DNA from 4 places in the Serratia sp. UGAL515B_01 genome. Region 3 is predicted to be linked to each of the others. Evidence: predicted binding sites of a transcription regulator. Region 3 holds the regulator's gene; each other region holds the start of a gene.
The links. Region 3 encodes Fur, which represses iron uptake genes when iron is present. Its sites were predicted from a motif close to ATAATAATGAGAACNACTATCAA; they were not measured.
Positions count from the first base shown of each region.

Region 1 (3,277 bases), 420 kb from region 3:
GCGGTGGCCGCAGCGGTGAGCACTACCCCGATCATTAACAGCAGCAGGCGCGAGCGTTCAACGTTAACACCCAGAGCGCGGGCAGTGTCATCGCCCATTTCCAGCATATGCATGCGGCGAGTCAGGGACAGCAACAGCAGTACTGCCAGCAATATCACCGCCAGTACTGGTAAGCTTTTGGCCCAGGTAGTACCGTTGAGGGAGCCTGCACTCCATAAACCAGCGGACATGGCAGACTCCAGCGAAGCTTTGACAATCATCCAGGTATTCACGGCTACCAGCAGGGCGCGCACTGCGATACCGACAATAATCAGCCGAAAGGTTTCTATGCCGTTGTTCCAGGCCAGTAAATAGACCAATCCGGCGGTCAGCATGCCACCAGCCAATGCGCCAGAAGTGATGCCGACAATGCTGCTATTGAAGAGCACGATAGCGGTCAGGACACCGCAATAGGCGCCGGTATTAAAACCGATAACGTCTGGGCTGCCGAGGGGGTTACGCAGCAGGGACTGAAAAATAGCACCACTGAGGCCTAATGCCGCTCCCAAAAGCATAGCCATGGTGACCCGTGGCAAACGCCACTGGGTAACAATCACCGACAGATTAGCCGGACCTTCACCGCGCACTGCATCGATAACTTGCGCAATGCTCAACTGCAATGTACCCGAGCCAAGGGCGTACACGGCTAATGCCAGGCAGGCGAGCAACAACATCAGTGCAGTAATCAATGGACGTGTCAGTCGAAAAGGTGCTTTGACTCGAGGCAGTCGGGAAACCAGTTGGCTCATTTCATCCCCTCCGCTGGAACATGCGGCGCTGACGTACCAGCATAATTAACATCGGTGCGCCAATGAGTGAAAGCACGATAGAAACCTGTAGTTCACCTGAAACCAGAAAACGGCCAATCAAATCGGCGCTTAACAGCAGGATCGGGGTTAAGACCAGGGTCCAGGGAAGTATCCATTTCAGTTCTGACCCCGCCAACCACCGAGCGATATGAGGCATCATCAACCCGACAAAAGCGATTGGCCCCACTGCGGCGGTGGCAGAACCACACAGTAAGGTGATCGCTAATAAACCCAGTAACTGGGTGCGAATAATCCCGGTTCCTAATGCTGCTGCTAGCTCATTCCCCATATTCAGGCTGTTGAGTGCTTTGCTAAGCCACAGGGTAATCAGCGTGCCTAACAGGATTGGCAGCGCCACGGTGCGCACGATAGCCATGTTTTGAATATCGAGCGAACCGGCTTGCCAGAAACGCAACTGATCGAATACCAACGGATTGAGCAAGGAAATGCCGGATGTCATTCCTTCCAGCACGGCGGCAAGCGCAACCCCTGCCAGTGTTAGACGGACGGGGCTGATGCGGCTACCTCCCAGAGCACCAACCAGTGCCACGACCAGTGAAGCAAACAGCGCACCGGTAAACGCGAACCACAAATAATGACTGATGTTGGTGGCACCAAAAAAAGTGATCCCCAATACCACGGCGAAGCTGGCACCGAAGTTAACCCCAAGAATACCGGGATCGGCCAACGGGTTACGTGTGAGAGTTTGCATCAGCGTGCCAGCCAGACCCAGTGCGATACCTGCCAGTATCCCGATCAGCGTTCGCGGTAATCGGGCATCGATAATGATGATGCAGTCTGCACTGGTACATTGGCCGCTCAGTGCTTCGACTATGTGAGCAAAAGGAATGGATTTGGCCCCGAGAGAAAGGCTAAGTATCACCACGAACAACAGCACGACAATAGCACACAGAAGAGCGAACAGACGCGACCAGAATGAGGGGGATAAACCCGATAACAATGAACCCTTTGTGGAGAGTAATGACGGCGAGCCATTACGTATAAGTCTGAACATGACAATCCGCTATTAAATGAATATAAATGATATTTATTATCATTATTGATTGTATTCGTCTATGGTAACATGGCAAAAACAGCAGCGCCAGCGCTGTTGTTGATGAGTTTAATTTGTTGTTTATTATAGTTATTCGATCGTTATCCTTCAGGTTGCATAGGTGCTTGCTGTATCCATGAAAGGGGGCGTTTAGGGGCTTTTCCCCCTAGGGGTTAGCACTAGTACTATTCGAAAGCTGTTATGCAACTCGAATTATTAGAGTCCAGGAGTTAAGTCGTGGTGGTAATAAGATGAATAAACCCTCTATTTTGCTCGATGTTGGTTTGCTGAAGACCAATCCCGCTTTTCGCGCCGTCTTTTGCGCGCGCTTTATCTCCATTATCGCATTAGGGCTGATGGCGATAGCCATTCCGATACAAATTCAGGCGCTAACCGGTTCAACCCTATTGATCGGTCTTGCGGTAACTTTGGCTGGTAGCGGTATGTTTGCCGGGTTGTTAATGGGCGGCGTGTTGGCAGATCGCTACGAGCGCCGTCGCCTGATTTTGTTTGCCCGTTCTACCTGCGGTCTCGGGTTTGTTGGCCTTTGCCTGAATGCTGTCTTGCCTGCACCGTCACTGACTGCCATTTACCTACTGGCAGTATGGGACGGTTTTTTTGGCGCAGTGGGGGTGACCGCATTACTGGCGGCGACACCGGCTATCGTTGGCCGCGAAAATGTCGTTCAGGCTGGGGCGATCAGTATGCTCACGGTGCGCTTTGGCTCGATCCTGTCGCCAGCGCTTGGCGGTGTGGTGATCGCTAGCGCCGGAGTGAGTTGGAACTACGGGTTGGCCGCTTTGGGGACGTTGTTAACATTGATCCCGCTATTACAGTTACCGCAGTTACCTCCACCGCCACAGCCTCGGGAGCACCCGTTACGTGCGTTGATTGGAGGTTTCACTTTTCTTTTTCAGAACAGAGTGATCGGCATGGTGGCGCTGATTGGTGCGCTGATGACGATGGCGAGTGCGGTGCGCGTGTTGTATCCGGCAATATCGAGCGTATGGCAGGTTAACACCAGTAGCTTGGGGATTATGTATGCGGCGGTGCCACTAGGCGCAGCGATAGGGGCATTCACCAGCGGACGGGTGGCACGGGTGGCGCGGCCGGGGTGGATCATGCTGTTGACGGCGATTGCAGCTTTCGTTGCCGTGGGGCTGTTTGGCCTGATGCCGTGGTACGGTATGGCGCTCTTGTGTCTGGTGGTGTTTGGTTATCTCAGTGCATTGAATTCCCTGCTGCAATACGGCTTGATACAAAACCTGACACCGGATGCGTTTCTAGGCCGCATCAATGGATTATGGACCGCTCAAAACGTAGTGGGGGATGCTCTTGGCGCACTACTGTTGGGAGCAATGAGCGCATTTATGTT
Region 1 is NZ_CP109901.1:2,373,372-2,376,648, reverse strand. It holds gene fepG (iron-enterobactin ABC transporter permease) at 1-788, opposite strand, end outside; gene fepD (Fe(3+)-siderophore ABC transporter permease) at 790-1,863, opposite strand; gene entS (enterobactin transporter EntS) at 2,154-3,277, shown strand, end outside.
Region 1: a site for Fur is predicted at 1,884-1,906, ahead of fepD (Fe(3+)-siderophore ABC transporter permease). Genes of this name have one in related genera too.

Region 2 (3,277 bases), 1.9 Mb from region 3:
GTGACGAAATCCGTGGTTTTCCGTTAGCCAGTTTGTATTACTTTGGCCGCCCGGTCGATGAACTGAGTCTGGATCAGCAGGCGTTGCTAGTGGGTATGGTAAAAGGGGCATCTTTGTATAACCCCTGGCGTAATCCGAAACTCACGCTAGAACGCCGTAACCTGGTACTCAAGCTATTGCAGAACCAGGGGGTGATCGATGCAGAGCTTTATAACATGCTGAGTGCGCGTCCATTGGGTGTGCAGCCAAAAGGTGGTGTGATTTCACCGCAGCCAGCGTTTATGCAACTGGTACGTCAGGAGTTGCAGAACAAACTGGGTGATAAAATTAACGATCTTTCAGGTGTAAAAATCTTCACAACCTTTGATCCTGTTTCACAGGATGCAGCCGAGAAGGCGGTAGAAGAGGGTATTCCCGCACTGCGTGCGGCACGCCATCTTAACGATCTGGAAGCGGCGATGGTGATTGTCGATCGTTTTACCGGTGAGGTGCGTGCTATGGTTGGCGGAGCTAATTCGCAGTTTGCTGGTTTTAACCGCGCAATGCAGGCGCGCCGTTTGGTGGGGTCATTGGCTAAACCGCCAACTTACTTAACCGCATTGTCTGAACCGGATAAATATCGCCTCAATACTTGGTTGTCCGACCAGCCTTTGTCGATCAAATTACCCAATGGTAGCTCTTGGCAGCCTAATAACTATGATCGTCAGTTCCGTGGCCGAGTGATGCTGGTTGATGCTTTGGCCAATTCGCTCAACGTGCCGACGGTAAACTTGGGTATGTCTGTGGGACTGGATCATATCAGTGCCACATTGCAACTTTTGGGCATTCCCAAAACAGCGATCACCCCTTTGCCTTCGATGCTATTAGGGGCGATCGGTCTGACACCGATGGAAGTCGCGCAGGAATACCAAACTATTGCCAGCGGAGGCAACCGTGCGCCGCTGTCTGCCGTGCGCTCGGTGATTGCGGAAGATGGTTCCGTATTGTATCAGAGCTTCCCACAAGCGGAGCGAGTGGTACCGGCACAAGCGGCTTATCTGACAATGTATGCGATGCAGCAGGGCGTGGCTCGCGGGACTTCCCGATCACTGACGGCCAAGTTCTCCAATTACAATCTGGCAGCTAAAACCGGTACCACTAATGACTTACGCGACAGCTGGTTTGCCGGTATCGACGGTAAGGAAGTGGCGATCGCCTGGGTAGGGCGTGACAACAATGCCCCATCCAAACTCACAGGAGCCAGCGGTGCACTGACCTTGTACCGTCGTTATCTGGAAAACCAAACGCCGTTGATTTTGACGTTGCAACAGCCAGAAGGGATCAGCCAGATGGCAATTGATACCGACGGTAACTTTATCTGTAGCGGCAGCGGAGCGCGTACTATCCCGGTTTGGACCGAAAACCCGCAGCGTTTATGCCAGGCATCTGGGCTGCAACAAACCCAACAGCAATCGCAAGGTGAGCAGAAAGATGACGATGGTGTTGCAGGCTGGATTAAGGATATGTTTGGTCAGTAAAGAACGGTTGCCATGTTAAGCATGATGGCCAATTAACGTTACTCTGTTATTTAGCCTGCGGCTTTCTGTTGCAGGCTTTTTTGTCATTCTGATTTTTTATTTCATTTCTGTTAATGCCGTTATCCCTCTTATTTTTATCGTTATTTTACAACAGAAATCCTCTTGCAGTTTTCCTTTGCTTACGCATAAAATTCTCTGCTTATAAAAACCATTATCATTTGCATTCGTAATCAACTTACACCAGAGAAATCAGATATGTCGACCAAGCGTCACTACTCATCACCGGCTAAACCAGACTTTTTCCCCGTTAGCGTATTAGTCGCCACAATTGCAGCTACGCTAACGTTGCCAGCGGTTGCGGCTCAAACCTCGTTAGCCACTGATGCAGATACTATTACGGTGGTCGGTGGGGCCAGTGGCGCCCAGCAAGAAAATGCCTGGGGCCCTGTGGGTACCATTGTGGCGAAGCATAGTGCGACAGGAACCAAAACCGATACGCCGATACAAAAGAACCCTCAGTCTGTTTCTGTGATCACCAAAGAAGAGATAGAGATGCGTAATGCTACTTCGGTGAAAAACATTTTGAGTTATACCCCTGGTGTTTTTGCCAGCCGTGGTAGCTCTAATACTTACGATGCGATTGCGATCCGTGGTTTTACCACGGTGAATACCAATCAGTACTTAGATGGCCTCAAGCTTCAGGGAGACAATTACTCTGAGGCCTCCATTGATCCTTACTTCCTCGAACGAGTGGAGTTATTGCGCGGACCATCCTCCGTTCTGTATGGCAAAAGTAATCCTGGCGGCGTAATCACCATGGTGAGCAAACGGCCAACGACGGAACTCCTGAGAGAAATCCAGTTTAAAATGGGAACCGATAACCTGTTCCAGACGGGTTTTGATTTCAGTAATGCACTGGATGATAACGGTATTTTTTCCTATCGTCTGACTGGGCTAGCGAAAGATAGCAACGTTCAGCAGGACATGGTGAAAGAAAAACGCTATGCCATAGCTCCTTCTTTCACTTGGCATCCTGATGACAAGACCAATTTCACTTTGCTGACCAATTTCCAGAACGACCCTTATGCCGGATTCTACGGCTGGTTGCCGAAGCAGGGGACACTGATCCCTTTACCCGATGGCAGCAAGTTATCAACCCGTTTCAATGACGGTGAAGCCAGTAATTACATGGCACGCAAGCAACGTATGCTTGGCTACAGTTTTGATCACGCTTTTAATGATACTTGGACAGTACGACAGAATCTGCGCTATATGCAGTTGGAAACCGACTTTAAGAGTATCTACGGTAACGGTGTTTCACCAGCAATGCCAACGACGTTGAATCGGGCCTATGTTCAGTCAAAAGAACATCTTAATAGTTTCACCGTTGATACTCAGGCACAGGCCAAACTGGAAACGGGTACGATAGACCATACTCTGCTGTTTGGTGTCGATTACATGCGCATGCGTAATGACATCAACGCTGGGTTTGGTTCTGCTGACAGCCTCAGCCTCACTAATCCGCAATATGGCAATGATAGTTATACCATTACCTTTCCCTATGATTATCTTAACCGTCAGGAGCAGACAGGACTGTATGCACAGGAACAAGGGCAATGGAATCAATGGTTATTGACCCTGGGAGGCCGTTATGACCGGGCTAAAACCTCGGCCTACAATCGTAATAAGAATGCTACCGATGAGCAGACTGACGGCCAATTCACTTGGCGTGGCGGTTTGAACTATCTGTTTGATAACGG
Region 2 is NZ_CP109901.1:876,148-879,424, forward strand. It holds gene mrcB (bifunctional glycosyl transferase/transpeptidase) at 1-1,517, shown strand, start outside; gene fhuA (ferrichrome porin FhuA) at 1,773-3,277, shown strand, end outside.
Region 2: a site for Fur is predicted at 1,713-1,735, ahead of fhuA (ferrichrome porin FhuA). Genes of this name have one in related genera too.

Region 3 (3,277 bases):
GGATATAGCATTTTTGGGATGCAAACTCCCTTGCAGTACCGCTACCTACTATGGCAAAAGAACAAACGGATCGCACGACGATAGATCTGTTCGCGGATGAGCGCCGTCCGGGGCGCCCGAAGACCAACCCGCTCTCCCGTGATGAACAGCTCAGAATCAATAAGCGCAATCAACTGCGGCGTGACAAAGTACGTGGTTTAAGGCGTGTGGAGCTAAAAATTAACGCTGATGCGGTAGATGCCCTTAACCAACTGGCTGGTCAGCGCAATATCAGCCGCAGTGAGTTAATTGAACAGATGCTGTTAGCACAGTTGGCGGAAGAGTATCCTGAACAATGATCTTGTTAAAGGCATGGCGTTAAGGATGGTGCCATGCCTAATCAGCACGTATAGATAAGTCAAGGCATCGCATAAACATGATAAAACCTTGAGGCAAATTTCTGGCATGATACGCATTTACGGATGAGAAACCGTGCCTTATGTTTAAGATAATCCGGGTGTATAAAGGCGGCAAACGCTAGCCTTAAGATGCAATGTCGACAGGTAGTGCGCAGCCAACCCCAGATAATTTGAACGATGAAAGCACGTTCTCATACCGCGTTTACGCAATACAATCCATTGAATTAAAAGGTTATCTGTAATATGGCTCATGTAGGCATTTTCTTTGGCAGCGATACTGGCAATACCGAAAACATTGCCAAAATGATCCAAAAAACTCTTCGCCAGAAATACGGCAACGATGTCGCCGAAATTTACGACATTGCCAAGAGCAGCAAAGAAGATCTGGAAGCATTTGATATTTTACTGCTTGGTATCCCAACCTGGTACTACGGGGAAGCACAGTGTGATTGGGATGACTTCTTCCCAACGTTGGAAGATATCGATTTCAACGGTAAGCTGGTTGCCTTATTCGGCTGTGGCGATCAAGAAGACTATGCGGAATACTTCTGTGACGCCATGGGGACGATTCGGGACATCATTGAACCACACGGTGCTGCTATCGTGGGCCACTGGCCGACTAAAGGCTACCATTTCGAGGCCTCTAAAGGGCTGGCTGATGACCATCATTTCGTTGGTCTTGCCATTGACGAAGATCGCCAGCCTGAACTGACCAACGAACGTGTTGAAGCCTGGGTTAAACAGATCAGCGAAGAACTGAGCTTGGCTGATATCGTCGGATAAATACGCCATTTGGCCTGTACCGTACAGCCCCTTCCCCTTAATTGTACCGCTGTCGGTCAATTAAGGGGCGCAGCCAAACCCCACAAAGCAGCCTGCGACAGTGCAAAGATAGCTTTGTTAGTGGCTAAAGGTTACTATTTACAGTAACCGGTTCTATAATGAGACGCAGTTAACTCTTTGTGCCAACCGATTGCCACAGGCGATAACGCCTTAACTTGATTTGCATAGTAACAGGACTGAACCCGCATGACTGACAACAACAACGCATTGAAGAAGGCCGGCTTAAAAGTCACGCTTCCGCGACTCAAAATCCTGGAAGTATTGCAGGACCCGAAATGCCATCACGTCAGTGCGGAAGATCTGTACAAAAAACTGATAGACATGGGTGAAGAGATAGGTCTGGCAACCGTATACCGCGTGCTGAACCAATTCGATGACGCCGGCATTGTCACTCGTCACAACTTTGAAGGTGGCAAGTCTGTATTCGAACTGACACAGCAGGACCACCACGATCACCTCATTTGCCTTGATTGTGGCAAGGTGATCGAATTCAGCGATGAGCCTATCGAAGTACGCCAGCGTGATATCGCCAAACAACACGGTATTAAGTTGACCAACCACAGTCTGTATCTGTACGGCCACTGTGAAACAGGTGACTGCCGTGCAGATGAGTCACTACACGATAAAAAATAACTTCACGCCAAGCGTATTGAGAAAACCGCCTTCATTGCATGGCGGCTTTTTTGTTTTTACAAGTTACCAAAAATCCCCGGCCCCCCTTGGGATAGCGATGGTAAAAATCTGACAAAGTAACAGCGCGCTCATACAATACTTGTTACGACTACAACCTAACCCAACCGCCAGGGTGCAGATGGGTTAGGTTAGAGTATTACGCCTTAATTGGCTCTGCACGGCTGAAGCGTTTGCCATCCGGACTAACCGCACGGATGATCACCTTACCCACCACGGCAGGACGCGACTTGTCATCATAACGCTGCCACTGTTTTCCCCCATCAGTTGAGTATTCAATACCCAAGCCTGGCAGAGAAATATTTGCCTCCAGTGTACCACCGATGATACGTGCCCCTGGTACTGGCAAGCGATAGCCCACACCACTTTTATCCAGCTTGGCTAGTTCACGTTGCCCGATCAGGTTGGCAAAGCGCATCCAGTCTTTTTCCAGCGTTCGGATATCCACCAGATGGGTTTCTCCACCCTTATATTCACGGCCAGCTTTATATTCCTGTTCCCAATTTGCACGGTGCCAAGCTCTTTCAGCAACGGACAGAACGCGTGGGAAGATCATGTATTCCATTTCCTGATCGGTGCGTTGTGTTTCACTCCACATCTGGGCAGAAAGACCATAGGCGCCCGGCCATGGCTTGTCGCTCTTGGCAGCAAAATAATTACCGTCGCGGTCAACCGAGGTTTCAGCATTCTGCGGCAGGTTATTTGGCGCAAAGCTGAAGATTTTCTGTTCATCGCTGAAACGAGTTCCCCAGTAATAACCACGCTCGTTCGGGTTAACTTCGTACGGAAAGTCCAGATAGACGTAATCGGGGTTGGAGATAATCACGTCATAACCTTTGTTCGCCCAATCATTAGCCGAGTCGAAACCTCCCCAATACAGCGTATCCCAGAAGTTCACCGCAACATGCTTGGTGGCAAATGCCTGCGAATCTTTCGCATCCTTTAGCCCATCCTGCCACGCCTGCATTCTGTCGATGCCGTGTGATTTCACCAGTTGGCTGACCTCCAGCCCGAAGTAACTAGGCAAATGTTCCATGTCTTCCACTTTGCCGTTTTTGATCATCTGCTGGCACACCTGAGATTTAGCCCAAGGTTTATCTTGCTTGCTCAGATCCAAAATACCTTTGCCAGCCTCTGGGTTCTTAACATCGGTATAGCCAGCGCCCAAACGGATATTTTTTGCTTCATCACCGCCAAAGTGCCAGGTTTTTAGCGGTTGCCCAGCTTCCTTGTGCATCTGAGCGATTTCACCGATCACTTTGTCGACAAAGTTCTTCGATGAATCCAGACATGGGTTTAAGTAACTCTGACGGTTGAAGTACTGGACAGAGGTGGTATTGGAGGTG
Region 3 is NZ_CP109901.1:2,793,299-2,796,575, forward strand. It holds gene ybfE (LexA regulated protein) at 51-338, shown strand; gene fldA (flavodoxin FldA) at 642-1,181, shown strand; gene fur (ferric iron uptake transcriptional regulator) at 1,428-1,874, shown strand; gene OK023_RS12565 (family 20 glycosylhydrolase) at 2,071-3,277, opposite strand, start outside.

Region 4 (3,277 bases), 840 kb from region 3:
CACGTGATAAACGGGCAATTCCATAACGAAGGGGGAGGCTTCGCCGCGCATGATGGTGTATTTCAATACTAGGCCGGTGAGGATAGCGACGACAATGCCCAGCAGGTAGAGCGAAAACACCACGCCAGCACCGTCTTGGCCAAAGAAAGCGGCGGCAAAGACGGCAAAGATCGCCAGACGTGCGCCGCAGGACATGAACGGTGCCATCATGATAGTGATCAGGCGCTCGCGCTGAGCGTCTAAGGTCCGAGCGCCCATAATCGATGGCACGTTGCAACCAAAGCCGACAATCAGCGGTACGAACGATTTACCCGGCAGCCCGAGAATTTGCATCAGACGATCCATAACGAATGCAGCACGTGCCATATAGCCGGAATCTTCCAGGAATGACAGGAACAGGTACATCATGCCGATTTGGGGCACCAGAGGTAGGACGGTATTGATACCCCCACCTACGCCTTGTGCCAGAAAAATGGTCAGCCATTCAGGGAAGTGAAGGGTATAACCAACCCACTGTATCCCATTGATAAAAATAGCGGCCGAACCGAGTTCGAAAATGGGTTGCAGCGCACCGCCGATGTTGATCGCCAATAAAAACATCAGGTACATCACCAGCAGGAAGATGGGCACCCCCAGCCAGCGGTTAAGGATTATTTTATCCAGTGCTTCCGTCAGGTGGTTCGGCTTTGCTTGCTGCGAATTACTGACCGCATCGCAAATGGTAGCGATCGACTGGTAGCGAGCGTCAGCAATGACCAGTGCAGGATCTTCCTGCTGCTGATGTTGTAAGGCTTGTCTGGTTTGCGGCAGTAACTCGGCAGCTTTACCAACCAGTTGGTGGCTGTAGATATCCCCTTCCAGCATTTGCAAAGCCAGCCAGCGGCGCTGCTCGGAGGGTAAATTTTGCGGCATGGCCTCGCTGAGTTTGCTCATTTCTTCCAGCAGCAGTGGCGGGTAGTTCACCAACGCTTTCAATTCATTGAGTTGATGGTCATCGATCATTTGCTTAAGGAGGGTAATACCATCAGCTTTTGTTGATACTAATGGGACTACAGGACAACCGAGCCGCTCAGAAAGGGCCGCAATATCAATTTCTATGTTCTGACTCTTGGCGATATCCTGCATGTTCAATGCCACGATGCAAGGAATACCGAGTTCCAGTAATTGCAGCGTCAGGTACAGGTTGCGTTCTAGATTAGAGGCATCCACGACGTTGATCAGTAAATCGGCCTCACTGCTTAGGATGTAGTGGCAGGCAATCTGCTCATCCAGGGAGGTTTGTTCAGAGATGGTGGTGAGCGAATAAGTACCAGGTAAATCAACCAGAGTGGCTTGTGATTGTGGTGTAGTAAACTGGCCTTCCTTACGTTCGACCGTGACGCCAGACCAGTTACCGACCCGCTGGCGTGCTCCGGTGAGCTGGTTGAACAGCGTTGTTTTCCCTGAATTCGGGTTACCTATTAAGCCGATAGTAATTCTTTTCATAATCCAACGTGATATGAGTAAATTAAATACTGGCCGTACATTTATTACATATGTACGGAAAGGTCTGATGTTGAGATAGCGAGTTAGGTATGGCTATCAAGCAGGATCAGGTCCAAATCTTTTTTCCGTAGTACCAGATTAACGCGGCGAGTTCTTATTTCTATCGGATCGCCAAGAGGGGCAACACGTACGACGTCGAACATTGAACCCGGTAACATGCCGAGCGAGAATAGCTTCTGGCGATAAGCGGGGCTGATTTCGCTGGAGAAACCGGTGATTTTATAAGTCTTGTTAGGAAGAAGATGCATATTACCTTCTCAATGATTTGTGCGTTCCTGCTGGAGCGTCACTTTCATAATATTCTGCAGCCCAAATTATCTGAATAGATAAATGGGGAGAACCTGCATGACCCTCGCGAACCCTAAGTTTGCACAATGAATACGCAACACAATAATAATGAGAATGATTATCGTGTTCAATGAAAAGCACAAACATATTCGTTAAGAATTGTTAGTACAGTCACATTTGAGGCGACCATACTTGATGGGGCTAGTTTTAGCATTAAGCCCAAAACAGTGCAAATGAGAATAATAAGTTAATAAAGTTAACGCATTGTGTTTTATTTGAAATTTTATGAAGCATTTTACCGGTAGGTTTGACCCATTATTACTGACTGAAATAGCGATAAAAAGAACTCAATAACATCTTGATCGGCAAATGATAGGAGTAACTATTTGTGTTCATAATAAAATTGGCGAGCTGAAAGAGTGCTGCTGAAAATAATGTTAACGGATAGCATGCGTGAGGTGCTAATAGGAACTGCGGAGTGGGAATACGTTAAGATTCGGTAGCTTAAAAATAAATCATTTCCTTGTCGTACATCAAAAAGTAGCAAAAAAAAGGGCGGTATTTCATCCGCCCCGGAATATGTTTAGCGTTTTTTGCCAAAAGCGGCAGCAAGTGCATCACCCATCGCACTATTACCAGTACCAGTAGGGGGGGCATGACGCGACTTAGTTTTAGCGGGTTGGCGTGAAGTATTATCGCGCACTGGTGAGTTGTTACTGTTACCCCCACGCCGCGGTGAACCTTCTCCTGGCTGTTCATCCAAACGCATGCTGAGTGCGATACGCTTGCGCTGCAGATCGACTTCCATCACCTTCACTTTGACGATATCTCCGGCTTTTACCACGGTGTGCGGATCTTCAACGAATTTATCTGCCAATGAAGAGATATGAACCAGGCCGTCCTGGTGGACACCAATGTCAACGAATGCGCCGAAGTTAGTGACATTGGTCACTGAACCTTCAAGGATCATCCCTATTTGCAGGTCGTTCAGCGTTTCCACGCCCTCAGCAAATGTGGCTGTCTTGAATTCAGGACGAGGGTCACGGCCCGGTTTTTCCAGCTCTTTCAGTATGTCCGTTACCGTCGGTACCCCGAATTTTTCATCGGTAAAATCGCTGGCTTTGAGATTGCGTACTGTACTTGGATTACCCATCAAATCTTGCAAGGCGAGATGGGTGGCTGCCAGAATGCGTTCTACAACCGGATAAGTTTCAGGGTGAACCGTAGAAGCATCCAGCGGGTTGTCGCCGTGGTTAATGCGCAAGAAGCCCGCGCACTGTTCAAAAGCCTTTGGCCCTAAGCGGCTGACTTTCAGCAATTGCTCACGGTTGCTGAAGCGGCCATTATCGTCGCGCCAACTGACAATATTCTGTGCCATCATCTTTGTGAGACCCGCAACACGGGTCAACAGCGGAACGGAAGCGGTGTTCAGGTCAACGCCAAC
Region 4 is NZ_CP109901.1:3,630,808-3,634,084, reverse strand. It holds gene feoB (Fe(2+) transporter permease subunit FeoB) at 1-1,485, opposite strand, end outside; gene feoA (ferrous iron transporter A) at 1,569-1,793, opposite strand; gene OK023_RS16430 (Tex family protein) at 2,417-3,277, opposite strand, start outside.
Region 4: a site for Fur is predicted at 1,936-1,958, ahead of feoA (ferrous iron transporter A). Genes of this name have one in related genera too.